DNA from 3 places in the Fictibacillus marinisediminis genome. Region 1 is predicted to be linked to each of the others. Evidence: riboswitches for the same ligand, from Rfam matches in the RefSeq annotation. Region 1 holds a riboswitch; each other region holds the start of a gene.

Region 1 (10,690 bases):
CAACAGAACAAAAATCGTTAAAAATCTTTGACTACAAGTACAACGGCTATATCTCTGAACAACTGGACAAGATCGGCAACGATACGGTATTTGGAAAGCTCGATATTAAAAAGGCTCTAATGGATTCCCAAAAAACCGTGGAGGATAAGATTGCTCAGGATAAGTAAGAGGAACCAGGTCTCCAGCAGAATGGATAGAAGGCAATGGAAGGATTTCTTCTATTGCCTTCTACTAAAAGAGAAGGAGAAAAAATATGGATCTTAAGCTGACAGAAAAAAAGAGAGTAGACGTGCTTTCACCAGCCATGGGTAAGCCGCATCGGAAAGGAATCAATTTTTCGCCCATGATTTTTATCGGGCCGCATCTTTTGTTGTTTGCTCTATTTTTTCTTATTCCTATATTTTTTGGTGTGTACATTTCTTTTACGAACTGGGATTTGGTCAATACTCCCGAGTTTGTTGGGTTGGATAACTATAAGGATATTTTATTAAATAAAGAATCAACGTTCTACACCCAGCTGCATACCGGACTGGGAAATACCTTTAAATTTGTGGCTTTTACGGTTCCTGCCTGCATCGTTATCCCCTTGCTTTTAGCTGCTGCACTCCATGTGAAACCAAAAGGGATGAAGATCTTTCAAGCGATTTTCTACTTGCCCGTATTGTTTTCCATTTCAGCTGTCATGATCATCTGGTCCATGATGTTTAACGTTTCGTTCGGACCTATTAACCATTATTTCACTTCCTCACCCAACTGGCTGGGCACACAGCCTTACGCATGGATCGCACTCGTCGTTGTAACAGTCTGGTGGGGGATCGGCGGGAACATGATCATTTACCAGGCAGCATTAAACGGAGTATCCAAAGAATACTATGAAGCTGCGTCACTGGACGGGGCAGGCAGGCTGCAAAAGTTTTTCCACATCACTCTTCCAAGTATAAAGAATCAGCTTCTGTTCACGATTGTCATTACAACCATCGCCCAGTTTAATATCTATGGACAGGCGCTCATGCTCACAAAGGGAGGTCCTTCCAGTTCAACCACCGTGCTTCTTATGTATATCCAGCAGAATGCCTTTGGATCGGGTCAATCCATCGCAGGAATTGCGTCCGCAATGGCGGTTATCCTTGGTCTGTGCATCATGGCTGTCTCGGTTATTCAATTTTTCTTATTAAGAGAGAGGAAGTAGGAGGCGGGTACCATTGAAAAAAGTAAACATCTCCACCTTGATTTCATTCATTTTTCTGTTATGCATGACTTTAATTTGGATATTCCCTCTTGCCTGGTCACTTTTCACATCCTTTAAAGATGAGATCGATATCCAAACCTTTGGTTTTACGATGCTGCCCATCCACTGGGTCATCGCCAATTACCAGGACGTTCTTTTTAATAACACAAGTGCTCCTGTAGCCAAGTGGTTTATGAATTCAATGATCATTTCCGTCACACAGACCATTCTTGTATTGGTTGTTGTTTCAATGGCAGCGTATGGATATACCCGGCTGCGATTTAAGGGAAGGGACTGGCTTTTTTCCTTTTTACTGGCAACCATGATGTTCCCTGCCGTTGTGAACCTGATTCCGTTGTATAAAATTGTTGATACCCTCGGTTGGGTCAATAGTTATTGGGCGGCCATTGTTCCAGGAGCGGCAGCGGTGTTTAATGTTTTTTTAGTAAGACAGTTTATGATCGGGATTCCGATTGAACTGGATGAATCAGCGCGGATCGACGGAGCCAACGATTTTCAAATTTATACGAAGGTTACCCTTCCGCTTATCAAACCCGTATTAACCGTTGTGGCGTTATTTACATTTACGAGTTCATGGAATGACTTTTTGTGGCCTTCGATCGTGTTCAATGATATTGATAAAATGCCGATCACACCAGGCTTGCAGCTTCTGCAAGGAATGTATGTCACAGATATCGGACATGCGATGGCTGCCGCTATTATTGCGATTGTCCCAACCTTTATTTTGTATTTGTTTACTCAGCGTTATTTCTTACAATCGATGTCTTTATCATCTGGAGTAAAAGGATAGGGGGAAATGCTTTGAATAGAAAACTGGAAAGAAAACTGATCATCATTGGATCGGTATGGCAAATGCTTTCTGGTCTGCTAACCATCTTTGTCTATGGATCATATATCAAATCACAAAGTAACGGTATTCAAGAAACACAATTTGCGCAAATGAAAGCGATGGAATCCTTGTTTGGCAGTTTATATAGCTTCGCAGTAACATTCGGCCTCTTTTTTGTAGTTATAGGGTTATTGAATCTTTATCTCGCAAGAAACTTTAAAGATGACAAAGTCGAAGTAAAACTCTCATTCTGGTTTATTTTATTAGGTGCTGCATCCTACTTTTTTATGGATTTCTTGAGTACTGTTCTTTTTCTTTCGGGCGGAATATTGGCCTTGGCAAAAAATAAAACGATTTCGAAGTTACATAGCCAGATAGAGCAAACCAACTAATTTATCAAGGAGCTGTTGAGCATGGAAGTGAACATTCGCAAGGAGTATCCCAGACCGCAATTTGAGAGAAAAGAATGGTTGAATCTTAATGGAGAATGGGATTTTCAGTTCGATCAGACGAATGTCGGTGAAGAAGAGCAGTGGTACAAACAAACTACATTAAATCAAAAAATTATCGTTCCCTTTACGTATGAAACGAAGGCCAGCGGAATACATGAGGAAAGCTTTTGCCCCTATATTTGGTATCAAAAGATAGTAACTGTGCCTGAGGAGTATTCCCATAAAAAAACCATTCTGCACTTCCAGGCAGCCGATTATGTGACCAAACTATGGGTGAATGGTATATTTGCCGGCCAGCATAAAGGGGGATATACGGCATTTTCCTTTGATATTACCAACTATATAAATGCAGGAAAAGAAAATAACGTAGTAGTCAAAATAGAAGATAGCCACAACGAACATCAACCAAGAGGGAAGCAACGATGGATTGATAAGAACTTTGGCTGCTGGTATGTACAATCCACCGGTATATGGCAAACCGTATGGCTGGAGTTTTTAAATCAAACGAGTATACAATCGGTTAAAATCACTCCAGATTTGGATACGGATTCCGTAGAGTTCGACTATAAATTGGCGAATGTTCAACAAGATCAAAAGGAGCTTTCGTTAAGAACATCGATTACATTTAATGGCCAGCCTGTGAAGGAATTTAGCTTGAGGGCTGACCGTGAAAATGCAAGGATGAAAGTAAATCTGGCTAGTGAAATCCATGAATGGAAAGTCATGCAATGGAGTCCGCAGCATCCTCATTTATATGATGTGGAATTCACCCTTTACCATGGGGAAAAAGAGCTCGATCGCGTTCAGTCCTATTTCGGTATGCGAAAAGTATCGATAAAGAATGGCAATATTTTATTGAATAATGTACCCATTTATCAAAAACTGCTGTTAGATCAAGGATATTGGGAAGATTCCCATCTTACACCGCCTTCAGAAGAAGCGATCATTTTAGATATCGAGAAGACATTCGAAATGGGCTTTAACGGGGTAAGGAAACATATGAAAGTTGAAGATCAGCGTTTTCTATATTGGGCGGATAAGAAAGGCCTTTTAGTTTGGTCTGAAATGGCCGCAACCTATCAATTTTCGGATGAGGCGATCCAAAATTTCACGGAGGAATGGATGACCGTTGTCCAACAGCACTATAATCACCCAAGTATTATCACGTGGACACCGTTCAATGAATCTTGGGGAGTAAAGAATATTTACACGAACGAACAGCAGCAAAAATTTACGGAAGGAATCTACCATCTGACGAAATCTATGGATAGCATGAGGCCTGTCATCGTAAATGACGGTTGGGAGCATACGGTTTCGGATATCATTACCCTTCATGACTATGTGGAATATGGTGACGAATTCCTAAACCGCTATAAGGAAAAAGATAAACTCATCAAGAATGAGATTGCCTTTAATAATTTTAAACATGCCATGGCACAAGGATATGAGTATAAAGGCCAGCCGATTATTATAAGTGAATACGGAGGAATTGCCTTTAACTCAGAAGAAGGCTGGGGATATGGCAACCAGGTAAAAGACGAGCAGGAATTCTTAGATCGTTATGAATCCATTACGAAAGCGATCATGAGCCTTGATTACATTAGTGGCTTTTGTTATACCCAAATTACCGATGTTCAGCAAGAAGTTAACGGATTGTTAACCGAAAGCAGAAAACCTAAAGTGAATCTATCTAAAATTAAACAAATTAATGATAACCAATGATTAAATGACTGTTGGGAATTGTCTTCTTAGCGGGCTCCTCGTAGGATCGGAACGGGGTTCGGAATATCACTCATGTTTAGGTTAGTCATAAGGAAAGCACTTATTCGATTAGGAATAGGTGCTTTTTTTATTCGTATGGTTATGTTACTAGTTGATCCAAAAAATCTCAGATTAATAATAAAAATGGCTAAATATAATAATTATTTTATCGATAAAAGTAATATATTCAATTTTTCACGAGAGGAGCGTATAGAAATACGAGCATCTTAATGGGAATGGACAAGTCTTTGTGCCTGTTTCTATGGACTGAATAACATTTAGTTTAGTAAAAGTTGCTAATTCTTCCTTTTGAAGAATATACAACGAAAGGGCTACGCTATGGAAACATAGCCTCGCAAAGCTATAGGGGCTAAGGTGATTAAAATTACTAAGCCAGCCAGCCACCGAAGATATGAAGAAAAGGAGAAAATTTTTATGAAAAACAAGAAGATTGTATGGGGTATTGGACTAACAGCCACATTGCTATTTTCCCAAGGGTTTACTACAGTGAATGCAGAATCCCATAAAGGGAAGGGGAACAAGAAAAAAACACATGTTGTAGACAAAAATAAAAATGGAATAGCTGACACCTGGGAAAAAAAATATAAACTTTCAGGAAAGAATATCGTTAAGGAAGATAAAGATAAAGATGGGCTAACCAACCTAGTAGAGTATCAGCTTAACTTAAACCCTGTTTCATCAGATTCAGATAAAGATAAACTAACTGATGGCTTAGAAGACTCAGATAACGACCAATTAAGCAACATATCTGAAATAGAGTTAGGAACAGAACCAAACAATCCCGATACCGACGAAGATCATATCAATGATGGGGCCGAGGTTAGTAAAGATGGGGTTGAATATTCTCAAAAGGTCCGAAATATTGATATAAAACTAGAAACTTCAGATAAAAAAATGAATCTGAAATACAAATACAAAAAAAATCATACCATTATTAAAGCTAACTACAAAACCACCACAAAAGAAATGATTACTTCATTAGTAAGTGAACTGGAAACAAAGCCTGACTTGTCAGAAGATGAAATGATCGCAATCATTACAGCAAAATTTGGACTGGAGGATCATTCATATAATTTAGAAGCTGAAATTGAATTCTTGGACGGAAAAGAAATTAAAATTGAAAAAGAGCTTCTAAGCGATAAAGATGATCAAGACAATAACGATGAGGATCATGGTGATGGCGACCATGATAATGATTGAGCAAGGACAGGCAGGTTCTTGTGTTTTTATGTTCCGCACTGAAGTGTATTCATAAGGAAAGCACCTGTTTTGGGTGCTTTCTTAATAAATGACATAAGAAATGACGTATGAATTAGCATACGTCATTTTCTTTATTTAGAACCAACTATTTCCTTATCTAAATAATAGCCATAAAGTTTTAATCCTCTTATTTTAATTTTATTTTTGGGTCTTTTTTACCTTTTTTGTATGAGGAAAAAGAATTACTATATTAGTATAGAATTCTATATTATGTAATTAAGTCTAATATTTGGGGGATTACAGCTTGAGAAGTATTTGCATAAAGAGAAAGAGTTTTATTCTATCAACGGTTTTTGCTTTTTTATTTTCGGTATTCTTTATAGGTATTGAGGCTCAGGCCGCGGCAGGGGATAACACATTTATTAAGCCGGCAGAAGGAACGTTTACTTCTAATTTCGGACTTAGAAACGGTGAGTATCACTATGGTGTAGATATGGCTAAAAGCGGATATGTTAAAGTCGTTGCATCAGCTCCAGGAACGGTCAGCAGATCCTACCTATCTAGTTCCTATGGAAATGTAATTTTTATTAAACATACGATTAACAGCGTGCCATACGAAACGGTTTACGCTCATTTAAATACTAGAAATGTAGGTGTTGGTGCTGCTGTCTACCAGGGTCAAGTGATAGGGTCAATGGGGAACACGGGGACTTCGTCCGGACAGCATTTGCATTTTGAAGTTCATCAACCCTACTGGACATCTGCAAAAACATATGCGATGAACCCGATGAACTTTATCCCTGCTTGGGAAGGGAAATATAGAACGGGCAATTTCTTGTATAATGTAGGAACGGATACCATCTATCCAATCTCATATAATGGCGACAATGATATTATTGTAAAAGTAGATTCCACAAGTACAACGGTCGGGAAATACAAAGTATATCTGCAAAAAACCATAAATGGAGTCTGGACAAGTGTTGGACAAGCTGATGCTCCTAAAACCGGGGCACAAACAATCACATTCACACAAGAAAACAGCAGCACGGCATTATCTCCATATACTCAATACCGACTTCTTTTAAAGAACTCTGATACCACCAGGGTCTACTACAAAGTTTGGTATAAATAAGAATCAATAGCCTATCTCTTTGATGAGACAGGCTTTTTTTGTAAGGAGCTGTTAATTAGGTATTTTATAAAAGGGGTTCAATAGGTTCTGTCTCTATCGATAGAACCTTTTTAAATGGTGGATCATTGACGCGAAACTGACACAAAAGAAAGATGTCCAACCCAATCACTGCAAGCGTTTTTGACCGAAATCCTTAAAAAACATTTTTTTCTAACTTCCCTCCACCTGACATTTCCCTGACACATTCGCCCAGTAAAGTATGGGTATAAGGTTCAGCAAGCAAGATCCTTACCACATACTTAGGAGGAATGAAAATGAAAATGAATAAGTCAGTTTTATCGTTTACAATTGCCGGTACTGTTTTAGTTGGAGGTTATGCAGCATCCACTGCTTTCGCTGCCAATAACACTACAGCAAAAACAGCGCAAAGCAGCACAGCAGCCAAGTCTGATTTTGGCGGCATGAAGCATGGTCCTGGAGGACATGGGGGATTCGGCGGACATGGCGGTCCTGGGGGCTTCTTTAGCGGAAATACAGACGAGCTTTTGGCTAAAGCAAAATCACTCGGTATTTCCACTTCCGGTAAAGATGCAGAAACCTTAATGAAAGAAATCAGAGATCTTACTCTGAAACAAGAAGCGAAGAAACTTGGCATCAGTACTTCCGGAAAAACAATCGACAAGCTTGCTGAAGAGGTTCAGCTGAAAAAGCTTCAAACTGAGGCGGAAAAACTGGGTGTTTCTATAAAAGGCAAAACAGCTCAAACTTTGATGAATGACATTCACTTAGCTGAACTGAAGAAAGAAGCCAAATCTCTTGGAGTTGCAACATCCGGCAAGGATGAGCAGACATTGAGACAGGATGTTCAAAAAGCAGCACTGACCAAGAAGGCGAAAGAACTTGGCGTTGCCACTTCCGGTAAAGATATACAGACCCTGCAGCAGGATGTGTTCACAGCACAAGTGAAGAAGGATGCGAAAAAGCTTGGCATCTCCGTGACAGGTAAAGATATCCGCCAGGCTGCTAGGGAAGTTCAGTCAGCGAAAGTAAAAGCTGAAGCAAAAAAAATGAACATCACAATTGACGGCAAATCAATCGGACAAATCGCATCTGAAGTGATGGATCAAAAAGTAGAAAAGCTCGCGAAGGAACTGAACATCTCAACAACAAACAAAACAACCAGAGATTTACTAGATGAAATCAAAGACAAAAATCCGGATAAATTGAAAGACGTGCTTGGAGACGATGGATTCGGCATGGGCGGATTTGGCCACGGACCTGGATTTGGGGATGGCGGTTTCGGCAGAGGACATGGACATGGCGGACCTGGTCATGATAGAGATGGCGGTGCGGCTGAGGGCCCTGATCAAGACCAAAACGGAACAGATTCAGCAGATCTCAGCAGCAACACACTTTAGCAGCGACAGGCGTTTAATGAGCAAAGATCCCTGGTATTTCTCGCCAGGGATTTTTCTTGTATAGTGAAGGGGATAGGAGGCCGCCATGAATAAAACCATTTTAGTTGCTGAAGATGAGGAAACCATTTCCAGAGTCCTGACGGTTTATTTGAAGCATGAGGGCTACGGGGTGCAGCACGCATTTGACGGTCTTGAGGCTGCAGCCAAATTCAAAGAGCACACGCCCGATCTTGTTCTTCTTGATGTGATGCTCCCTGAGCTTGATGGCTGGGGTGTTCTGGAGGAGATCCGGAAAAGCAGCGCCTGCCCGGTCATTATGCTGACCGCTCTCGGTGATATTGACTATAAATTAAAGGGATTGAATCAGGGTGCTGATGACTACATTTCCAAGCCCTTTGTCGGCGAGGAAGTCATTGCGAGAATCAATGCCGTTTTGCGCCGGTCTTCGAAAGTGCTGGAGTCTGATGACCGGAGACAATTCGGAAACTTAAGCATTCATACAGAATCCCGCCTTGTGAAGGTTGACGGGGAATCTGTTTTTTTGACGCCAAAGGATATGTCCCTTCTTCTCTTCCTTGCAGAAAGGCCGAACCGCACATTCACAAGAGACGAACTGCTTGACCAGGTGTGGGGTATGGATTATGAGGGCAGTGACAGGGCAGTTGATCTTGCTGTAAAGCGGATAAGGCAGGCCCTTTCAGGCTGGTCTCAAGGATATGGGGAGATCCGGACTTTCAGAGGATTGGGGTATCAGTTCAGTGTTTATGAAAAATAAAAAACGAACGAGTCTCTTAACCTATTGGACGACCCGCTACTTTATTTCCCTCTGCATCGGCCTTCTTCTTCTTGGCATCGGCTCCTTTTGGTGGATACGGCATACGACAATTGAAAACCGCTTGAATCTCTTGGAATATCTGGCGGAGGAGACGGCTGATCAGATTTCGCAGTCATCCGGCGGCAACGAATTTAACGCATTTGACAGGCGTTTTGACAACAGATCACACGTGCTTGATATGGAGCGCCCTCCCCTTCTGATCATTACAGATCTAAAAGGAAATGAAATCGGGCGGGGCGGCGGCCGCGGTCCAAGAGAGGATAACCGTCGAGGGCCTTTTCAGTTGAAATTGCCGGCTCATATTATTTCAAATTCAAAATCTGTTCAAACGCTGGATGCCAATGGCAAAACACTCTATGCAGTAAAGGCGCCGATTAAAGAAAATGTCCAAAAAGGATGGGTTGTCGTCATTCAGGATGAAGCGGAGCTTGCGAAAGTGAATCAGGAATATCGCCTTCTCATCATTTTGCTTGTCGGGCTCGGGCTTCTCGGCTGGCTTGTCATTTACTTTCTTTCTAAAAAAATCGTAAAACCGATCCAGGAGGTTGCGATGGCAGCGAGCGGCATTAAAGACGGACAGTATGACGTAAAGCTGAACAGAGACGTAAAAGAACAGGAAATCTATGATTTGGTCACATCGTTTGAAGAAATGACCCAGCGTCTGACCCAGCTTGAGAAGCTGCGGGCAGAGCTGTTGGCCGGCGTGACACATGATTTGAAAACACCTGTCACTTCAATCAGCGGCCTGATCCAGGCAGTGAGGGACGGAATTGTAACAGGTGAGGAACGGCAGGAATTTCTCGACATCACTTTAAAAGAAATCGGCCGGCTCCAGACCATGATTGCGGATCTGCTCGACTTCAACTCCCTATCTGCAGGTGCTTTTACGATTCATCCGGAAACCTGCAATCTGAACGAACTTATTCCTATTATCATTCGGGAGTGGAGCGTTACCCAGCAATCTGATATACAGTGCTCCGTCACTGTACCAGACGAACACATCCATAAAGAAACCGATCCCCTCCGCCTGCAGCAGATTCTTATCAACCTGCTCAATAATGCGGCCCAGGCCATGAACGGAAAAGGCAGCATCACAGTGAGTGTTTCCGAAAGAAGAATTGATGTAGCGGACACCGGCTCAGGCGTCCCTGCAAACGAGCAGCCCTACATTTTCGAACGTTTTTTCCGCGGCGAAAAGAAAAAGCTGAAGGTACGCGGCCTTGGTCTTGGCCTTCCCTTCAGCAGGATGCTTGCGAAAGCGCTTGGCGGGAATCTGGTTTTGAAGGAAAGCAGTCCGAATGGAAGTACGTTTTCGATTGTTTGGAATAGCGGAGGAGCAGACTCTTAAATTGGTTGGAATTTGTCGATTCGCTTTAAATTCTAAAAAATAGTACCTTTCAATATACAAAGAACCCTGCCAGCATCTCGCCGGCAGGGTTCTTCTATCTATTTTACATTGTAAATGGCACGGGCTTTACTGAGGTAATTACTAAAGAAAAATATGGTAAAATAAACATTTTTTGTGGTAATGTAAATGAGGAGTTAAGTATGGGGTGCTGTTATGAAACTAGGAGAAAAGATTAAGTATTTCAGAAAAACACGTAATTTATCACAACAAGAACTCGCAGAAGGCATTTGTTCTATTTCTTATTTAAGTAAAATTGAGAACGGTGTAGCTGAACCGTCTAGTGATATTGGTTTATGTCTAGCTAAGCGTCTTAAAGTTGACCTATATGACTTGACGTCCACAAATAGACTTACAGATTTTCAAAATTTGTTTTATCAACTGATCC
Region 2 (10,690 bases), on a different contig from region 1:
TATGGCGAAAATCCAAGATTTAATATTACCGTCTAAGAAAGGGTACACTGTAAAAAAGGTGAGTGACAATATGACTCGTAAAGATTTTGAAAGTGGCTTCCCAGACGGCGTTTATGGCTGGCCAAGTAAACCTGGAGAACCCAGACTTAAAGTAAAAAAGTTATTAACATACTGTAGGAAACATGGTATTGCCCCAAATGATCTATCTGAAGAGGATAGAAAACAATTTTACTCTTATGATTGATTTGTATGATCAAATTCATAAATTTGAGAAATGTTTTCCAAACTGCGTTTATACACTTCTAACAGATCTTAAAAAGCCGCGCTTGAAAGTCAGAGCATTAGCGGAATACTGCATGAAATATGGTAAAGAGCCAGAAAAGCTTACAGAAAAAGAACGACAACAATTTATGATTATTAAATTTAACCGCGGTAGGGAAACCTGCCGCTTTTTATTATGTCTAAAAGGAGAGATTGAACGGCCAACATTTAATGAACAACTATGGAGCTACCTATTGTTATGAGAATAAGTTTTATCAGTTTTTTTGACCATTTTCCTGGTTGTGTTAGTGAATATTTGGCAGGAAGAATACAAACTCATGGATTTGAATGATGAGCCGTAAAACTCAAAATGAAACTAAAACGCCTTAAAGTCTATACCGATATAATTAATACACCAAACATTTATCTAAAAAAGAAGGCTATTTTCGCATAGCCTTCTTTTTTTGTTTAAATTTTAATCTTAATTCTGGAAGGTTTGGTAATGGTCAGTTTTAAAAACAAATTGTTGAAACAAAATACCAATAATGGTATATTTATCATATAGTTTTTTCCATTAAATCTTTATTATTTTGCCTCACTTTGTTGAGAGCTGGTTACGTAGAATCTATAGCAATCTTTTGGATTGATTTTTATACACACGTTTTACGTGTGTATTTAAAAACACTCTGAGAGGTTGCTTTTTTGCGTTTTCTGCAAAATTACTTTTAAGGGGAGATTTCATGTTTAAGAAAATGATCAATCGAAGAAAGTTTGTAGATGCTCGTGATATCAAAACGGGGAAGGTTTATCAATTTGATTGTAGAACCTCAGACTATGTTAGAGCGTTTAGGGAAGCTTATACTTTCGTTAAATCATTAGAGAAAGAGCTTGATACTACATTGGTATGGAGATTTAAAGGTGAAGAGCTATATCGCTTCGGAGCAGATGCTTATATACCTGTAACTCTAACCATGAAGCTCAGAAGCTTTTTTAATGATTTATTTGAATTAGGAGCTTAATTTTATCATTCACAACTGATTAGAGAGTGAGCCATTATTTTGGGATAACCCCGAAGTAATGGCTTTTTTTATTTTAGAGATGAGGAGAGTTCAAATGAAAAGTCAATATCTTGTAGCTAAAGAATCACTTGCTGTTTACGGTGCAGATCAGATAGATCTTCAGGCACTGCTATCAAACATTTTAGGGCCGAAAACTCCTGCGGAAACAACAGGTTTTCTTTCTGCTTTAGGAATCCGTAGATTAGTTGAATTAAGTGAGACAGAATTATCAAATGTTCCTGGCTTATCAAAATCAAATTGTATCAAGCTGAAAGCAGCTTTTGGTTTGTTCCAAAAATTAAGCAAGTCTTTACCAGAGAAGAGAATTGCTATTAAAAGTCCAGAAGATGCTGCGGATTGCATTATGGAGGAATTACGTTATGAAAAACAGGAGCGATTTCTCGCACTTTATTTAAATACGAGAAATGAAATCATTCGGAAACGTATAATCTTTGTTGGTACGCTTAACTCCAGCGTTGTACATCCAAGAGAAGTATTTAAAGAAGGCATCAATTCCAATGCAGCTTCAGTTATTGTTGCTCATAATCATCCTTCAGGTAATCCACAACCTTCTAGAGAGGATATTGATGTAACAAAGCGTTTAAAAGAAGTCAGTTCTGTTATTGGGATTGATTTGTTGGACCATATTATCATCGGAGATGGAAAGTATATCAGTCTAAAAGAAAAGGGATATATTTAAGGAGAAAATGATTTAATCAACTTACTTTTTAACTTACGATTTAGTTGAACTCCATCATTGAACAACATTTGATTAAATAAAAATAGCCCAGGCTCTGTACCCTGGGCAGTGGTTCGTTTGAAGAATTATAACATTAAAAGTGGCAAAGGCAAAGTGATGATGGTTATTGGCGGATATTTAGCCGAGCTTATTATAAAAAATAATAACTGATTTAGGTATAATCAGATGAAAAACAATGATTAAATAGTGGCGACAAAGCGGCTTATATCTCTTCTTTATTCAAAGATATTCACTTTCTTTAAATCCATCTTTACAAATTTATACAATGATTTTATACTATACGTATACCTCTTTACTGTTTACCTTTTTGTTTTGCTATTCTATTTGAAATAGCAGGTTAATAATCAATCTACGGTCTCTGGGACTGACGTTTACACTACAAGTGTGTAAAAATCAGCTCAGAGGCCTTTTTGCGTTTCTGGCAGCTATTCAACAAACGAATAGGCGTTTTCCAAAACTAGTATAATCGGTGCTTTCGCTCCCTTATACTCGTTTTTTATATAAATACAATGATTATTGGAGGGTTTAAAATGGATAAAAGTATGCCTAAGAGGAACTGGAAGAAAAGCTGCCCAACCATTGAAGAAAAATTGAAGCAGCTACAGCAGACATTAGAAGATGGCGTGAAGAACTTTTCTTATTCTCCAGAACATTTCAAGGCTATTCTGGAAATGAAAGCACTTATGCCAAGCTATTCATTTAAAAACATGCTTGTTGCAAAAGCACAGCTTCCTCATGCTTCCTTTTTGGCATCTTATTCGCGATGGCAAGAACTTGGAAGGAATGTAGTAAAAGGTGAGAAAGCCATCCGCATTTTCAAACCAATCTTTGGATCAAATAAGAACAAAGATCCAAAAGAAGATGTCTTGGAGTCTGATGAAGAAATCAAATTGGTTGGTTTTTGTCCAATACCGGTGTTCGATTTTAGTCAAACCGAAGGTGAATCGTTACCGATTGATCAGATAAAGATTGAATTGGTCGGAGATTGTAGCGAGGCTCGTGAAATTATTGAAATGGTGCATGAAGTAGCAGATTGTCCAATTTCTTATGGTAATACGGGATCTGCGAACGGTTATTATATGCCAGGCACTCATGAAATCGTTGTGAGTGACAAAGTTTCGATAAATCAACGAGCCAAAACTTTAGTTCACGAATATGTCCATTCGCAGGTGCATCGATTAGGAAACATGAGCACTTCTAAAGAACGGGAGGTTGTAGCAGAAGGAACAGCCTTCATTGTTTGTTCATTCTTCGGATTGGACACCAGCTCTTACAGCTTTGAATATGTAAAGGGTTGGAGCCAAGGAGACGGAGACGCGCTATTGAACTATGGGTCTCAAATCTTCGATATCACAAAAACAATCATTGAGCGGTTTCGGGAACGAGACGGGAGTAAAGATAACGAACTGCTAATGGCGGTTTAATTAACTTTATAGGGGGATAAAAAGTGAACATATTGCTGATGGTCTTAGGATCCATCTTTATGGTCTTGTATATCATAATTGATTGGTATTCCTTTGATAAAGGTCTGATCCATTTAAATACACAATATACAGCTGAAGAGCAGCCTGACGATGGGCTTCTCTATCAAGCTACATATGACGAGTTTGGTAAGGCTGATTTTTCTAAGTGGATTGAGGAGAATTGTGAGGTTTCTGAAAAAACAAACACAACGTTCCAAGAACCTCAAACGAATTTTCAAAGTTCTAGTGCTGTGACTTCCTTAATTGCGGGTTCACCACAAAAAGACTTACTCGCAGAGCTTGAAAAGGAGTTAGAGAAGACTGAAATGGACAAAGGAGAAATCCTTCGTAATCGGCTTACTGGATTAGCTGAATGCGGTGATGATTTGGAAGCTATCATTCAAACTCAATATCAGCTATATGAGGTTGAAGGAAAATATAAAAGCATGGATGATTTAAAAGGGCAATTTCCTGAGTATTTTACGCCCGCTATCCCTTCTCCAGTAGTATTGGATGAAGATGTTCCACCTGTAATTACTGAATGTATTCCGGAACATTCTTTTGCGGAAGAAGGATCTATGCAGCTTAAGCAGCTGAATCCCAGCGATTATATCCTTAATATCAATTCAGAAGAAGACACAAGCTTACTAGATATTGATCTTCCTGTTTGTCATCAGCATCGTTCAACAGCTCAGATTGCTCAAAATTTAGAGGGTACTCAAGTCTGGTATGGCCGTGTAATCGGCATTCAAGAACGCTTTATCCATTTCAGAGATTTGTCAAAAAGAAAATGGCTGAAAGTAGGGAAAAGAGCCAGGTTTTTATCTAATGGAGACCTGCTGCTCGTTCACGTTAATCGAAAAGGTAATTTAGTTTCCGTTGTAAAAATAGTGAGAGTAGAGGAAGCAGCAGCTAATTCTATGCAAATGATTGGTTAGTCAACTGCGGGACAAATTGATTTTGTCCTTCCTCTAGATTTACATCATATTGGTTGAATCTAGAGGGTGGATAATATTTCACCGCTTTTATAAGGAGGTGCTTAAGGATATTAAATTACTATTGTTTATTTACACTTTATTGCTTTTTATGATAAAAAATGACAAAATTCGAATAATTTAGTAGAAAAGGACTGCGACTTTATTATTATTTTTGGTATAATGTAACTGTATAGTTAAATATTGTGATTTTGAACCGAAAAGGCAAACTTGGGGAAATCCAAGGACGCAAAGCCAAGGGGCTTCATCCATGATGGAAAAGCTAGCCGGTTACCGAAACCAGAAGTCTGTCGTGGATACTGTTTTCAAACGGTATCTTTTTGTATTTATTTTTATAAAGAAAGATGGGGTACGCATGGGGAATTTGGATAAAAGCTTTGAACAACTTAAAAAAGAAATTAGAAAGGATGGCACAGCCATCAAAAAGTTTAAATTTGAGTATATATCCGGTGAATCTCCTTTTATAAGCTTTAAAGGAATTCAACACATGCAAATGAGCAATACATATTTTGAAACTTTAGAAGAACATATGGAATATGCGTACTACCAATGGTTACAAAAGTTCACCGATCGTTTTGAAGCCTTTACTATTAGTGCAGACGTAAATGATGAAGGTGAAATAGAACACGAGGATTTAGAAGTTGAGATAGGAATTAATATTCCCTCTAAAATGCAAAAGAACTGGGTTAGCTTTTTGGATCGTCCATTAAGAAAGTTAATGGTCCTCTCTCAAAATATTACAGGATTACAATTCGTATATCGGAACTACAGAATGATTCAAGTTATATTCAAAATTAAGGTGGGCAGCACTAAGCTTCGAAAATGGGGCACAGATCAAAAATTTAATCAAACTGTTTATTCTCATTGGGTTGCAAGTTTAAGTGATTTTATGGAAAACAATGATCTCAAAAATTCTCTCGACACGCATAATAAATACTTTTCTGTTTCATTCTACTGCCCAGTCCTGCAAGGGAAATTAGCTCAAGAGCTAATGGAAATGGAAGTAAGACACCGTTTTTCGGAGGCTTGGGGAAATTAAATGAAAAAACTGCTTTCATTGATTTTCTTGCTTCTGATTTTAGGTCCCCAACCCGTCCTGGCAGATTCATTTAATGTAAATAAGTTCAATACTCAACTGGAGCAAAAAGACGACACAACCAAGGTTTTAGGAAATATGCAGCAGGATGCCGGTCAGCTCACTCCAAAGATTTATAACGTTGGAATTAAGCTTATCACCGTTGTTTTTGTCCTTTCGATTTTAAGTTACGCGGTTGCCATTCCATTTAAACATCCAGTATGGCTAAAATGGTCGTCAACTTCCATGATTTCGTCCTTAATTGCCATAATAGGGTTCCGTCTCGTTCCAATCTTTGTATTAACGAGAGACTTAAATAATTTTACAACACTCACCAATGATTTTATCGGTTTACTAACCAGCGTTGGCATTTACCTTGCTATAGCTATGGTTATCATTGGACTTGTCATACGTCTCTTCTACAAAATGTTCGGGCAGCCAGAATACTTCCGCTGGAGCAAACGATTATATGTAGGATCCATTATCGTAACTTTACTTTCCTTGATTGCTCCTGCTGTTTTAGGATCAGTTTAAACATTTTACACGAGAAAGGGGATATACATTATGCTAAAACTAGTTATTGATAATTCTAAGAAACCTGCTGATACCAACCAATTCATTGAGAAAAAGACGTGTCAAACTCAGTGCTGAGCCTAAACCTAGAGGATGGGTATAAACGAAAAATCCTCCCACTTATGTGAGAGGATTTCCCTGTCGATGAAAAGCGTTAAACGCTTTATTTAGTTAAACTCAGTATAAAATATTTTAATGTTTTTGGCAACTATTGACTTGTAAAATTTGTTTACCAAATTTACTCATAATATGATATAGTAAATTTGTCGATGAAATGTGTCTGGGAGAACTATACCCATTTTTAGGGAGGAGTCTATCCTTAAACGCATTTAATTCGACGTGCATACAAAAAGTGGACGTTTTTTTGTATTCTAATTTTACATAAATAGTAAAAAAATAGCTGATCGCGCCAACGACCAGCTTTCCTCACTAGAGGATGTAAAACACACTGTTTAAACTTACAACTTTCAACGGACAACTTTATAAAATCCACCCTTTTAAAAATGCCACTTTTTAAAAGGCTGCTTTCTTATTGCCTAAATTTGTATTGTTTATAATCCCTATTATAAACAATGCAGCTCCACATTTCAATGATATTAAAGGCAAAAAAGCAGTGGATTTTCAACATTATTCTACAAAAATCATCGCTAATTTATCATTGATGGAGTGTATTTTCTTATGAGAACGCAATCAATTAAAATACCTAGATCGGATCTAAAAGTGTCTGGTTTTGTGTTCCCACATTTTTATAGAAAATTTCTATTGGAATTGGATGAGGCCTATCAATTCCCTGCTTCAGCTTGGGCAAATATCCTTGCTTTAGTATGTGATTCCGAAAGTACTGGAATCGTAAGGAACTTTATTCCTAACCAATGGGCTAAGAAACTCTCCATACCAGCCTCTTCCTTTTACTATGGATATCAATTCTTGATTCAACACAAAATCATAAAAGAGATCGTCATTAATAATGAATATTGTGTAGAGATTCTCAACTATGAAAGGTTTACTAAACAGGAATTATATAATGACGATCGTAAAGCCAGACCTAACTATTTCAGGGTTCCTTTCGCGTTGTTTGAAACCAATATATTAGCGGAGTTTGTGAGAACTAAAAACCCACGTGCAATAAAATTTACTTTAAAGTTATTTAATCAGCTACGCGTAAAATTAGGACAAAAAAGAGGGAAATCAGCTTTAGAAAGTTCCTTCCAGGTCCAAAATTTATCTACTTTAAAAAAGGAGCTCAACCGAACGTCTAAAGAGATTAGAGCTATTTTTGAAATTTTAAAACCGATTTTTAACGTTCACTCCATCGGCCTTTCCATGAGGAAGCACCAGGTATGGGTGAAAGCTTATCAATTTAGCTTTAAAGAGAAGTGTGTAGAGCAGCCAGATGTTTTAGGTGTGGATCAGTTAATGGCCGCCTATAGTGACGACCTATCCCGCTACTTGGATAGAAATGGACTTCGTTACAAGAAGCGGGATCGAGTCTCAATTATGCTGGCCTTCAAACAAGAAGTAGTAGAAAATTTGAAATACGTAGATAACCTTTCCTTAAGGGATGGCGTAATTAAAGAGATTTACGGAGCAGCCACAGCCATTATCGAAGAACGATTAAACACCACAGCAGCATCTGGTAAACGTTTTAAGATTTACAGCTTAGGGGCGTACTTCAGAGTTGTTTTCAGATCCATATTTGAGCCTTTTAAGAAAACTATACCGGCCGTGGAATTAATAAAGGCACATATAGAGTTACATTTAGAGAAATATAGAACAAAACTATCATTTTAATATTCAGATTTACTCTTGTTTAAAAAGAAATGAAACAAGAGTATTCGTCGTGTTGCAGATATACCTAAATAACCAGATTCAGTACCTAAGGGAATCCATCCAAGCATAAAGATCTTGGAAATCGAAGGATTTCTATTTTTTTTACCTTTTTGTTGTTCCAATTGTATTCTTGTGAATTGTGGATATTCTATTTATTCACTTGTTATTAAAGATCCTTATCTAACTAACGACCTGTGGAAAGTGAATAATCTAATAGATTACATGTGTATTTGTGAGTTTTATGAATGAGCTGGTTCTTAATGTAGCCGGCCAAGCTTAGAGCCCGTTGAAAGAACCTCAAATCTGGAAGATCAGCTTAATATATTTGATTTTGTTTTATTGTATTTGAATCTTTTATTACATTATGACTTTTTAATTCTATTTGATTTTTTTACCAAATAGCGAGTAGGGAATCCATAAATTAAGGCTGTTTTCGTAAAGTTTGTTGTTTTTATACGTAATAATTACTCGTTAAAAAACATATCAAATAAAGGATGAATCCCTATTACAGGGAATACATTTATTGGTAATAAGCATTCTGGTTAGAGTATTGAGGAGGATTTGATGAAAAAAATTTGGTTAGTTCCTGTATTATTGATTTTTATACTTGTAGGTTGTAATGATGCTAAAAATGGTAAACTTGACACTTCGAAAATAGAAAAGGTTGTTCCAGAGGGAAATGTAACTAAAGAACAGTTAAAAAATACTCCAGTAAGCTATACAGTTTCTTCACTTGATGTAGGCTTAGACTCCCTTCCGTTCGACTTGAAAATTCCGAAAGACATTCCTTTTGATGCTAATCCACTTCAAATCTCAACAATCGAAGATTTTAAACACGATGGAAAAAATTTAAGAGTTAACTTTACAACAACCGCTAAAAACAAAACTGATGTGATTTTATTAATGATTACTGTCCATAATTTCAAAGTAGAATATAGTGGAGCTGGGAAAGATATTGAACTATCAGATGGTGTAGTCGGTAACTATAATGGAAATACAGTCATCTTTGAAAAAGACGGCATTTACTATGATATAAGTTACAATAACAAAAATATTTCATCCCAACAGCACAAAAAAGACATTATAAAAATCGCAAATCAAATGCTTTAGAAATCGCCTGTTAAAAGAAATTTACAAAACAGAAAAGACTCAGTTAGCACTGTTAAATTCGCAGTGCTTTTTTCTTTAGGCAGTTCTTAGCATATTCACAGTCGTTTGAATTGGATTTTGACACGGTGAAATAAGCATTTGCTTTACACGTTCATCAAATGCTGTCTTCTTTCCTAACTCAAGCCATCGGAACCAATAGAGATAATTGTCGAGATACTTAGTTGCAACCCCCTTGGAACCTTTCCATCCATTTCTTGAGCCGTTGGTGAAAATTATTAACGTGTTAAATATGGTAAATGCCTTTTTTGACCCGTTCTTTCTGTCGCTCATTTACCGTTTTGTGCTGTAAACCTTTAACAATTGAAGAATTTGAAATGAATTGGAATCATGAAGTAAATTTAACAAAGAAGATTTTGGAAACCTTAACTGATTAATCTTTAACCGTACATGTAGCTGAAAATCATTGGACACAAAAAAACTCGCTTGGCATCTTGTGACTTCTATGCATGAATTGCTTTCACAAACAGGGTTGAATTTTGAAACTGTAGATGACAGAAGTGAAGCCCTTCTTCAGCAAAGGAAATTATCAATTGTTATGGTCAAGCCAGTGATTCAATGATTGTAGCAATTAAAAGCCAATAGACTGACGAGACCTTATCAGAAGTTAAGGAAATGTATGGAGAGAAATGGGAAAATGGATTAACACTCTACATTCTAAACTGTCATCAAATACATCATCGAGGACAAATGACTGTGTTAATGAGATTAGCTGGGTTAAAGGTTCCAGGAGTGTATGGTCCATCTATAGAAGAAATGGAAGCAAGAAATACTATTCAGCAATCAAATTAAAAGAGAAACCTTTAAGAGTTTCTCTTCTACCGCTAAGTGAAGGTGGTGCGGTTAAATACAGGATTTCCTATTTTTTATCTACTAAACCTTTAATTTCGTCTTGAAAAATATGGATATTAAAGGTAAATTTAAAGTATATCTATTATCCTTTTGTCGTATTTGTTCACGATTTTCGTGGTTATCTAAAAATGAAGCAGCCTTTGGGCTGATTTTTACACTACATGTGTGTATTAAATCAGCTCAAGGCTGCTTTTTTTATTGTCAAAATAACAAAAGGGTAAGAGTAAATCTTATTTAGAAAGAGGTAGAGTTAATGTTAGCGGTAACGACGGAAGATACCAAACGTATACTGCAAGAAGGTGAGGGTGCCTATCTAATTACATTCGCGGGAGAATGGTATAAGAAATGGTTTAATCTTGCAAAGGATTGTATGCGATCCGGAATGAGTAAAGAAGAATTTAGAGAAGCGATGGATCCGGAAAGTGAGACGGCCTCTATTTTCTATACTACTTTCTCTGAGCAGGAGGCCTCAGTAGCAATTTTCCTGAAGAGGAGAGTTTGATTGTCTACAGTGCTACTGGAAACACCATGTTACTTGTAGCAAATGGAGCGGTTACGTATTGTAGAGATTTATCTTATTTAGCAAAAAGAAACGTTGCCTTTAAATGGGGAATTAAGAAACCAGATAAGTTTAGCCCGTTGCGGGAGATGAAGAG
Region 3 (10,690 bases), 740 kb from region 1:
TCTTTTAAACTTTTGCAGATTCTCGCTGCTTCATCATGCTCCAGGCAAACATGGCCACCGCGACGTATATCATCCCTCGGATTTCCGATCGTAAATCCAAAGCCAGCAAGTTCGGTCTCAATCAGCTCCATCATATAGCGTGTCAGATTAAGAGATTTTTCTCTTAGCCGGTCCATTCCCGCTTCCTCAAAAATTTCAAGCGAACCGATTAATGGGGCCGTGCTTAACACGTGCGGAGTGCCGATCTGAAAGGCTCCCGCAGTATCTGCCGCCACGAAGTCATGATTCATGTCAAACTGTTTATCTTTATTGGAACCGAACCAGCCTGCTAGTCCAGGCTCTTTTCCAAAATGTTTCGCATTAATATAGAGTCCCGCAACACTGCCCGGTCCCGCGTTCAAATATTTATAGTTGCACCAGAAAGCAAAGTCAACATTCCATTCCGAAAGTTGATGAGGCACTGCCCCAATGGAATGGCATAAATCAAAACCGATCAATATTCCGCGCTTGTGGGCCTCATCCGTTAAGCGTTTCATATCGAGCAGCTGCCCGCTTCGGTAGAGCACGGAGGGCAGCACAATAAGAGCTGCTTCATCCGTCATGGCCTTGATGATGTCTTCTTCCTCAATCATCCTGCCATCACGGCTTTTCACTCTGATCAGATGCTGGCCAGGGTCCAAGCTTCTTAAAGCCAGCTGGCTTTTCAGTGCATAAATATCTGAGGGAAAGGTCAGCTCATCGGCTAAAATTTTCGTTTTTGATCCTGAAGGTTTAAAAAAAGTGGATGTGAGCTGATGGAGGTTTCCAGTGGTGGATCCAGTAATAATGACTTCCTCCGGGTTTGCTCCAATTAGTGGCGACAATTTCTTCCCTAGTTCCTCGCTAAGTGTATACCATGGATGCTTTCCGTCCATCCAGCCGTCAATACCGCATTCCTTCCAATCATTTAGCGACTCCAACAGTGATTTCTCAGCTCTTTTCGACAAAAGCCCCAGCGAATTGCCGTCCAAATACAACACGCCTTCTTTTAAATAGAATTCGTTCTTAAAGTTTTTCAGAAAATCTTTTTCGTCCAGTTCTTTCCATTTCCCTAATTCCATCACTCATTCGCCCCTTTTTTGCTCTCTCTGTTTATCTTAAACAATTCAAGGGAAAGCATCAATGAAAACGCTTACTTTACAATAATATTACAATTATGTAACGGCCAAATTACGACAGATTCCTAAAGAATAAGATACTATAATAAAATTGTGTATTAAGCACTAGTAATTGGTTAAAATTGTATGAATTAAGTGACTGTCGGGAATGCCACCCTCCAGTTAAAGGGCAAACATCGCTGAAAAGCATGGACGCAAAATCACAGGTCTAAGGTGACTTACTATGATGGCTGGATTACCTGGAAAACCACCAATTTCAGGAGGGAAACATGGAAACCGTAAAAAAAACAGAGCTTGATCGTGAATGGGTAGCCTTACTATTACAAGCCAAAAAGCAAGGTTTAAGCATGGAGGAAGTTCGTAGCTATCTTCAAAAAACGTACATACCATCAAATGAGCGAATATTTAAAGCGACATCAATGTGATGTCGCTTTTGGTCTATTTACAGCCTATCGTCCCTAAATGTATAATAGAAGCAAAAATTGTAGTAAAAAAGAGGGATTAACGTGATTGGTGAACTTGTAAAAAAATATCGCAAAGAAAAAGGTCTATCTCTATCCTCACTAGCAGAACGAGCAGGTATCGCCAAATCCTATCTCAGCTCCCTTGAGCGAAATATACAAACAAATCCTTCTGTACAGCTGCTTGAAAAGCTGGCAGCTGTCCTGGATATTCCTGTTGAAAAATTGCTGAATGAAAAAGCTGAGATCAATGAGGCGGAGCTGGATTATGAATGGGCAGAGCTCGTAAAAGAAGCTATGGAGTCTGGTGTCAGCAAAGACCAGTTTAAAGAATTTCTTGAATTCAACAAATGGAAAAATAAAAATCAAAGCTAAACCGGCACCCTTTAGCGGCGCCGGTTTTTTTCATACTGAGATATCGATGATCGGAACAAGTTCTTTAAATTGATAATGTCCGATATAGGCAGTGGATAGAGGTTCTCTCTTCTCCCACTTCAGAATTTGTTTTTTTACATAATCAAATGGGGCTCTTCCTCTTAGCTCATCATTAATAAAAATTTCACAGATGTTGCGGCCCATGTACACGACCTTTACTTTATTCCCCGCTACTTCACATAAATAGACTCCATTGCCAAGGCGGATCATTTCGCTTCATCATCCTTTGTCTGCTGTTTCCAGCTTTCATACCGTATAAACGTTCGGATTTCCTCCTGATTAATTCCCATTTCCTTTGCCTGAATGACGAGTTCCATCCACTCCTGGTCCAATATATCTGCTTCTAGATTAATGACCTTTTCCACAGGCACCTCCAGGGCTTTCGCCAGCTTTTTAATCATATGTGCGGACGGGTTATTTTTATGATTTTCTATGCTGCTCAAGTATCCTTTAGAGATTCCAGCCATCTCAGCAAGCCTTGTCACACTGAGGCCTTTCTCCATCCGGATCCTCTTAATCTGTGTTCCTAATTTCCTCACGATCACCGACTTCCTTTGCTGGTTAACAACCTTTCCTCAATTAACTTGGCCTTCACAATATACCGGTGTGTCGGATGTTTGAACGGGTGACAGGTAATTAACGTGATGATATTTTCATTTTTACTGCTATGTAAGACTGATAGGTCTGCTGGTTTGACGATTTTTTTGGCGATCATCCGGTAGATCAGCTTTTCTTTTTTGGTTTCAATCGTGATAAGGTCTCCGGTTTTCACTTCTGTCAGCCGATTGAATTGCTTGCCGTACGTATAGCTTCGGTGGGCTGCGATCGCTGCATTTCCTTCTTTACCAATCGGCGAAGTGCCGGAAACGTGTCCAGCTGCAACCTTCAGGTTGGACAGGCTGGCACCTTCTACAATCGGCAAGCGGAGATGGATCCGCTTGATCTCAAGAGTTCCGAGCATACTGTTCGGTAAAGGATCTTTCCTGACCGGTTTGGTTTCATTTTTCGTTTCAGTAAGAACAGGACCCAGCTTTTTATAGCTGCTGACTGCCTGTTTGGTTGGCGGGTGATCCCATGATTGAAGTAAGTGGTTTTCCTTGTTCGTATAATAGTAGTTTATTAGTTTTGGGTAACACATCGTTATGATGCCTGTGAGTATAAGTAGATATGCGATCCACTTCATCACTCAGTCCTTTTGAAAAGGATTGGGAATGATGGAGTTCTTCATGAGGAGCAAAATAAGACCGGATGAAAAGATAAAGAATCCTAGAATGATAGTTGGATAAGGACTGGTTTCACCCGTTTTCGGTAAAGTAGATATGTCTGGGTTGTTTGATGGCGGATCAGTATGTTTTGACGGCGGTGTATTGTTGTCTGTTGTGGTATCATCTTGATCGGTTGGTGGACTCGTATCAGAATCACCTGTTAACAAGACAAGTTCAAATTCTGTTTTCAGCCCCTGAAATTCATTGCCGGATTCCCAGGGAAATGAGATGGTTGCAGTCAATTCTTCTTCTGAATGAGAGTCCAGTTTACGCGGTGCAAGCTTTTGAAACTGGCTCAGCTGTCCATCAAATAGTATTTTGGATTTGTCTTGGATTTTTATATGAAACTTGTTAAATAATCTTTTCGAACCGCTTTTAAAATGAGATTTAGAGCTATACGTAAAAGGAGCGTCCCCTTTATTTTTCACAACTAATGTTCGAGTGGCCCAGTCTCCCGGTTTCATATTGTTAACGTTGAAGAATTCTTCGGTGGGAGAGACGGCGAGGTCGATTTTAGCGGGTACGCTTGAAGCACCGGTGCTGCCTGATGGATAAAAAGTAACGAGTGTCAGCAAAATAATGCAATAAATAGAAACTAGCTTAAATGCAGTTGATTTATGGCTCATTATTTTTCCCCCGCACTAGGCATTAATTGATGCGTTCAACCTTCTTGAATGTATTTATAAAAAGAAAGGTGGGGATATCCCCACCTCCCATTGAAAAAGTTACCTTTCAACACCTGCGCCTTGTTTGCCTTCAAAAGTCCATTTAAGTTCTAGTTTATCACCTTGGAATTTATTTTGGTCTTGGCCGTTGTCTACAAATTCATATTGAACGTAAAGAGTATCGGATGTCCCTGCTGCAAGTTTTCCGCCTCTTTCATCTAACCAAGGGATGAATACTTGGTTTTCAATAGCATCTGGTGTCATATTTTTTAGTTGATCCAATGTAGTGTAGAAAATAACTCCATCAGTCTTATCCGCGTTTACTAAGAAATTAACACGGATATGTTTACCAAAATCTTCACCGGCATTATTACCGTTAGCATCAGTTACTGTATAAGAAGTTTTCAAGAGAACCTTTGCAATATCTAGATTCCCATCATTCTTAAGTTGGAACGAACGTGTCATCCAATCACCTGGTTTAATTTTGTCAACATTAATGATAGTAGTAGGAGCGGCGTTTAAGTCTAAAGTACCAGCTGCAAATGTTGCATTTGTATCTACGCTGTCACTAAAGTACGCATAAGTCCCCCCACCTACTAAAGACAATCCTAATGCTGCTGAAGCTACCCCTAGACCTAATTTCTTTTTCAAACTCATTTTAATTTTCCTCCCTATCCCCATTTCAATGGGTATGTAGTTTTTTATATTGAACCTGCAAAGATTTTTCTCTGCAGAGTTGCAACCATTAATTGCTTGCTGGCGGTGTATCTTCTTTCTTTGTTACTTCCACTTCCCTTATGGCTTTCCAGATGGTGAGCACAGAGTAGATGAGAAGAAGAATTCCGGGAACGATCATCAATAAAGTGGTTCCTTTTTTGGATTGAGCAAATTCCATCCCGTATCCTACATAAGGAACGGTGAAGCCTTTGTACTGAGCGACTACATTGTTGGCAAGCACTGGCTCCAAGTCAGGGGCATCATTGTTATCGCCCTTTGTTACATAACTTGTGTTTGCCCCGCTGCCTTTTACTTTGTAAATTCTGTGGGTAATCAATTTATCTTCAGAAGCCTTGAAGGTGATGACGTCGCCTTTTTTGAAGCGGGTCATGTCTCCTCCTGGCTTAACTGCTATGATTGAGCCTGTATGGATACCTGGTTCCATGGATCCTGATAAGACTGTTTTTAGTTGATATCCCAGAAAGTTAGGAGTTCCTCCTGATGCTTTTGACGAGATGACTACAAATCCCATAAACAATAGAGTTGCAAATAATACAGTTGTAACAATATTACTTAGCCATTTTTTAATTTTGATTGTCTTCATTACGATCACCTTCCTTTGGTTCTGGAACTTCCACTTTTTGATCTATCGATTTTTGCTCGGCATCTTTATTTACATTTTCTTTGTCCTGTTCAGCTTCATTGGTGTTACTATCTGTTGCTGGGTCAGGTTCTTTCGTTTCATCCTTAACTTCCGCGGGCTTTTCAGCTGGTTTTTCCTCTGTTTTGTCTTTTCCTGAATCGTCAGATGCCGGTTTTTGTTCCTTTTCTGTCTCGTTCTCTACATTTTCTTTTTTGGCATCTTTATTTTCATCTTTACTTTTATCTTCATCAGTATTTTGTTCACTACATCCAGTTACAGTAATGCCATCACTCCAAAGTTCTCCGTTACCAGGATGTCCTGGTCTCTGGAACGCTTTAAACATATAAACGCCATTTTTCGTTGGTAAATATGTAAGGGTTTCTTTTTGGTTCTTCGTTAGGGCATCCATTTGTCCGGTGTCGACTTTACTGCCACCCTTTGGATTTCCTTTTTCAGCCCACCAAACTTCATATTTAACGGGGCCTTGCATTATTTCACCCTTATTTACTATTACAGCGCTAATGTTGCTGCATGAAGAATCTTTAGAGGCAGATAGAAACTCCAGTGAGCTTTTATCCCACTTTCCATCCTCGGTCTCCCAGGTCCCGGCCTGTATCGTTCCGCTAACATTTGATGTATCATTAAAGTAGGCATTTGTAGTTCCGGTCAGGCCGTAAAGGGAGTACATGAGTGAATAAAAAATAATGCCAACTTGTAAACTTAGAACAAATACCCAATTCTTTTTTCTGAATTTCCTCAGCCGTTTGCTTCTGATGTTGTCTCCCTCCTTTTCCTAAGGACTTAGACGTTTCTGAGAATCTTGCGGTTCTTTTTAACGAACAACTCGTGTTCAGTATAGAACGAATTTACCATTTAAAAAACCTGTGAATTTGGTTATTTTTGTTCTTTTTAACGTACAAATGACCTAGTTATCTTCTTAAATCGCTCGTTTTCTTAATCTTTCGTTATTTTTAAAGAACGATTCGTTCATTTTATAGAACGAATGTGATTTTGCTCTTGAAATCCCTGCTCAATCGCCTAGTATGGAGGGAGGAGGAAACGCTTACTATGAAAAAAATAACCATCATTTCAAGTATCTGTGTTGTCATCTTGCTGCTGGTCCTTATTCCTGTTCTAAAAAACAAACCGGCTCAGGAAAGAAAAACGGAGCCTGCAAGCAGCGAGAGGCAAAATAAGGACAACATTAAAAAAACAACGGATAAACCGCCAAAAAAGAAGGAACCTCAAGAGACCGTCCACACGGCAACGGTCGGGGCGGTTGGGGATATTCTCATTCATGACCGGGTATACAATAAAGCAAAAAAACGTGACGGGTCCTATGACTTTAATCCGATGCTGAAAGAGGTAAAACCCTATTTGGAGAAGCCGGATATTACGGTGGCCAATCAGGAGACGATGATTGGCGGGGAAAGGATCGGATTATCCTCCTATCCTTCCTTCAATTCACCTCAGGAAGTCGGGGATGCGCTGAAGAAGAACGGTGTGGATCTGGTCACGATTGCGAACAACCATACGCTGGATCGAGGAGAGAAAGCCATTTTAAGCGCGATCAACCATTGGAATGAGATTGGCATGCCGTATACAGGTGCTTTTCAATCATCCAAGGATCAAAGGATCATCCGTATTCTGAAGCGAAATCAGATCACCTTCTCTTTTTTGAGCTATACCTTTGGAACGAATGGCATCCCTGTACCTAAGGGCAAACCGTATCTTGTTAACCTGATCGATGTGAAAAAGATGAAAGCAGACCTTCATCAGGCAGAAAAAATTTCTGATGTTGTGGTGATCAGTCTCCACTTTGGGAACGAATACGAGCGGATGCCAAATGAGGCACAAAAAGAACTTGTCCATATGGCAGCGGATTCAGGTGCGGATATCATCATCGGGCATCATCCTCACGTGCTTCAGCCGGTTTCCTGGATAAAGAAAAAGAACGGAGAGCGGGCATTCGCAGCATATTCTCTTGGCAACTTCTTTTCCGGACAGACAGGCCCTTATAAAAACATCGGGGGAATGATGGATATCAAGGTGAAGAAGATTCAAAGAGGAAATAACGTTAAAATCGAGCTTGAAAACCCTGCATTTCTCCCAACCTGGGTTGACCGATCATGGCATGTTCATCCGATGCAGGACGTAAAAACGCAAAAAAAACAGTATCGTGAAATAAAAAAACATATGAACCAATATGTGCCTGAACTGCAGTTTTCATTTTAATAAGAGAAGGAGACCCGGTCTGATCTTAACTTCACCCCGATACAATTGGGGGAAGATCAGGCTAGGGTCTCCTTTTTATGCTTCGCCTTTTGATTTCGGGCTTTTTGTATCGCGCTTTGGAATATCATCTGCGAACTTATCGTCAGAGAACTCTACGTCTGTCATGCTTTCTGTCGGGGTTTGATTGTTCTTGGCGGCAGCATCTTTGGAATGTTTTCTTTTAGCCATCTGGTATCGTTCCTCCTTTTAAATTCCTATATAGTGTGTGAAGAAATGAAGGATCTGATTCCAAAAGAAAAAGCATTCCGAGTAGGAACGCTAATCGCCAATGGCTTTGCTGACACAATGGTCGCAAACGGCTATTTGTCTTTCTTCCCAGCTGATAAGCTCATTGTTGCAAACCATGCAATGCTCGGACTGCATAGCCCGTTGATCTCCTTGCTGGTTTTCTTCGTTCACAAAGTCCATGATGGAATCCGCCTCCTTCTCCCTAGTATATTCAAAAAAGAAGACTGCTTATTCTATACTATTGTTTGATATTTCCGACAAAAATCCTGCTTCCTCTAACATTATTTTTAAAAAGTAAGCTATGTTTGCTGCCTCTGTTCAATAAAGGAGAAGCTCCCCTTTTTGCAGAATGTTTTGTTCTTATACAGGAGGAATAGGATATGACCCGACTTATAAACAAAACAACATTAAAAGCAAGACTGAAAAATTATATGACGGCGTATGACCGATTAGGCTATTTTAATGGCTCTGTGCTTGCAGCATATAAAGGAGAAATTTTGATTCATGAAGGATATGGTTCGGCCAGCCGGACGTTCAACATACCAAATTCACCCCAAACCCGCTTTCCGATCGCTTCCCTGACCAAAAACTTTACGGCAGCGGCTATCCTTTTGCTTGAGGAGCAAGGTTTAATGAAACTCGAGGATACCGGAGCACTTTTTATAGAGGGACTCACCTATGCTAAACAAGTGACCATTCATCAGCTTCTTTCCAACACATCTGGAGTATCCGATTTTACCTCCATGCAGAATTATTGGACAAAAGAGATGAGGCTTCCCGCAGATATTACTGGACTGATCCATAGAATCAAAGACAAACCTCTTGAATTTGAGCCTGGTTCTCAATACAGTTATTGCAACTCAAATTACATTTTACTGACAGCAATTATAGAAAAGGTTTCAGGACAATCCTATACCCATTTTCTTCAGGAAAATCTTCTAAAACCCTTTGGCCTTATGAATACCGGTGTATTGGACGGAAGAACCATAGTTCAAAATTTGGCAGCAGGTTATACGGTAAATAAAGACTTTGTGAATCCTGATTATATTGATATGAGTTTTCCGCTTGGGGCATATGGTATGTATTCTACTACTGAAGATCTGTTTAGGTGGACGGAAGCGTTGTTTTCCGGAAAGGTATTGAATAAAAGGTCGCTAAAAAAAATGCTCACACCCTGCCAAGGCAATTATGGATATGGCTGGGGTTTTGATAATATTGGTGAAACTGCGGCTGCCTGTCATTTTGGTGATGTGAACGGATATTGTGCTGAAATGCTGAAAAGCCTGGATGGAGAGATCACGGTGATCGTCATGAGCAATTTTAATTTAACCCCTGTTACAAAAATCAATCGTGACCTGGCAAAAATATTACTGCATGAAGAAGTACGAAGTCCAGTATTTTACGAAGAACGAATTAGGGAGACTGAGATTTCTGCAACTGTACAAGGAACGTATTCTTCTAAAACGAATGATGTCTCTTTAACGCTTGAACAGGATGGAAGGACATGGCTCCTAACCATTCCAAAAAGGTATGGAGTTCCTTATACAATCCCGTTACTTCTTGTATCTAAAACAGATGCTGATTATGAATTCATCTCCAGCTTCACACCTGAAAGAGTGAAAGTGATAATGAATGAGGAGAACAAAGAAATCATCGTAATCCACGAGGACACGGACGGAATACAAACTCATTATACAAAAATAGAAAGAAGCAGCTGACAAACCAGCTGCTTCCTTTTGTTATGTTATTTATAGGTTGGTTTCAATTGTCGTTGATAAAGAGTGATCAGTTCATCAAGCTCTTGGCTGATTTTTACGATGGCAGGGTCTGAGTAACTGTTTGCCGATCGGCATGACTGATGTAACTTTTCCTTAACTTTCTCCATCTGGTCGCAGACGGATTGAAGATTACAATTCACGGGCACTTCTTTCCTTTCCTTACCGAATAGAGTATAAACTACCCTTAACTATAGTATCGGTCCATCTGGGAAAATTTACATGTACTTTTTAAGGTTTTTATAAATATTTTTGATTTTTTTCCTTACATGATCATTGTTTCTTAGTCCCAGCTAAAGCGCTCTTCCTTCCAAGGATCTCCATACATATGATAGCCATTTTTCTCCCAAAAACCTGGCGTTTCCATCGGCAGAAATTCAATGGCACGGAGCCACTTCGCACTTTTCCAGAAATAGAGATGCGGAACCACTGCACGGAGTGGATACCCATGCTCCGGCGTTAACGATTGTCCATTGTGTGTATGAGCCAGCAAGCTGGTCTCCTTTAAAAAATCATCCAAAGGAAGATTGGTTGTCCATCCTTCTTCTGCATGCAGAAGGACGTACTTGGCCAAGGGATGAATACCGATGTCTTTTACAACTTCTTTAACAGCTACTCCTTCCCATGCGTTATCCAATCTGGACCAGCCGGTGACACAATGGATATCATTCGTGGGCGATGATTTCGGAAGTGCCATAAGCTCCTCGTAAGTAAAAGTTGCCGGGTTCTCCACCATTCCGTAGATTTTCAGATCCCATTCACTTAAATCCTTGTAGTAAGGAACATTACCATAATGAAGAACAGGCCAGCGGGTGGTAACATTCTGATTCGGCGGCACCCTCTCATTATCCTTTTTCTTCGTTATTTTTCCAAAAAACATGTGATGCACCTCCAATAATATCAATATGTAAACCTTATTTAAAAATTAAGTTGACAATAGTCTGTCCTCTGAATTACCATCAATATAGATAAATTACCACATGAGGTGAACCTAATGAAGTTTAGAGCGATTGATCTAACTCTGGCCGCCATGTTTGCGGCATTGATGG

What was found. Region 1 has a riboswitch for cyclic di-GMP ahead of LCY76_RS20670 (hypothetical protein). Riboswitches for the same ligand answer to the same signal wherever they lie in the genome.
Region 2: linked by a shared signal. The riboswitch ahead of LCY76_RS23575 (hypothetical protein) and the one ahead of LCY76_RS20670 (hypothetical protein) in region 1 are both predicted to bind cyclic di-GMP.
Region 3: linked by a shared signal. The riboswitch ahead of LCY76_RS17030 (anti-repressor SinI family protein) and the one ahead of LCY76_RS20670 (hypothetical protein) in region 1 are both predicted to bind cyclic di-GMP.

Annotation. Positions count from the first base shown of each region.
Region 1 covers NZ_JAIWJX010000002.1:3,939,695-3,950,384, reverse strand. The annotation lists gene LCY76_RS20695 (extracellular solute-binding protein) at 1-167, shown strand, start outside; gene LCY76_RS20690 (carbohydrate ABC transporter permease) at 344-1,189, shown strand; gene LCY76_RS20685 (carbohydrate ABC transporter permease) at 1,203-2,039, shown strand; gene LCY76_RS20680 (hypothetical protein) at 2,051-2,470, shown strand; gene LCY76_RS20675 (glycoside hydrolase family 2 protein) at 2,492-4,252, shown strand; cyclic di-GMP riboswitch class I at 4,612-4,700, shown strand; gene LCY76_RS20670 (hypothetical protein) at 4,727-5,512, shown strand; gene LCY76_RS20665 (M23 family metallopeptidase) at 5,817-6,644, shown strand; gene LCY76_RS20660 (hypothetical protein) at 6,959-8,062, shown strand; gene LCY76_RS20655 (response regulator transcription factor) at 8,148-8,837, shown strand; gene LCY76_RS20650 (HAMP domain-containing sensor histidine kinase) at 8,827-10,245, shown strand; gene LCY76_RS20645 (helix-turn-helix domain-containing protein) at 10,459-10,690, shown strand, end outside.
Region 2 covers NZ_JAIWJX010000004.1:158,115-168,804, forward strand. The annotation lists gene LCY76_RS23540 (hypothetical protein) at 1-23, shown strand, start outside; gene LCY76_RS23545 (hypothetical protein) at 2-244, shown strand; gene LCY76_RS23550 (hypothetical protein) at 357-524, shown strand; gene LCY76_RS23555 (DUF6018 family natural product bioysynthesis protein) at 1,002-1,280, shown strand; gene radC (RadC family protein) at 1,375-2,019, shown strand; gene LCY76_RS23565 (ArdC-like ssDNA-binding domain-containing protein) at 2,610-3,503, shown strand; gene LCY76_RS23570 (hypothetical protein) at 3,527-4,480, shown strand; cyclic di-GMP riboswitch class I at 4,731-4,815, shown strand; gene LCY76_RS23575 (hypothetical protein) at 4,788-5,576, shown strand; gene LCY76_RS23580 (hypothetical protein) at 5,577-6,146, shown strand; gene LCY76_RS23585 (hypothetical protein) at 6,864-7,976, shown strand; gene LCY76_RS23590 (hypothetical protein) at 8,580-9,125, shown strand; partial or broken gene LCY76_RS23595 (IS1595 family transposase) at 9,201-9,483, opposite strand; gene LCY76_RS24095 (DinB family protein) at 9,798-9,974, shown strand; gene LCY76_RS23605 (hypothetical protein) at 10,288-10,536, shown strand.
Region 3 covers NZ_JAIWJX010000002.1:3,199,065-3,209,754, forward strand. The annotation lists gene kynU (kynureninase) at 1-1,100, opposite strand, end outside; cyclic di-GMP riboswitch class I at 1,316-1,400, shown strand; gene LCY76_RS17030 (anti-repressor SinI family protein) at 1,427-1,582, shown strand; gene LCY76_RS17035 (helix-turn-helix domain-containing protein) at 1,664-1,993, shown strand; gene LCY76_RS17040 (hypothetical protein) at 2,024-2,263, opposite strand; gene LCY76_RS24055 (helix-turn-helix domain-containing protein) at 2,260-2,592, opposite strand; gene LCY76_RS17050 (class D sortase) at 2,595-3,236, opposite strand; gene LCY76_RS17055 (LPXTG cell wall anchor domain-containing protein) at 3,240-3,944, opposite strand; gene LCY76_RS17060 (CalY family protein) at 4,044-4,640, opposite strand; gene sipW (signal peptidase I SipW) at 4,729-5,304, opposite strand; gene tapA (amyloid fiber anchoring/assembly protein TapA) at 5,285-6,118, opposite strand; gene LCY76_RS17075 (CapA family protein) at 6,412-7,578, shown strand; gene LCY76_RS17080 (hypothetical protein) at 7,654-7,806, opposite strand; gene LCY76_RS17085 (hypothetical protein) at 7,897-8,046, opposite strand; gene LCY76_RS17090 (serine hydrolase domain-containing protein) at 8,247-9,584, shown strand; gene LCY76_RS17095 (aspartyl-phosphate phosphatase Spo0E family protein) at 9,611-9,784, opposite strand; gene LCY76_RS17100 (sulfite oxidase-like oxidoreductase) at 9,925-10,521, opposite strand; gene LCY76_RS17105 (biotin transporter BioY) at 10,636-10,690, shown strand, end outside.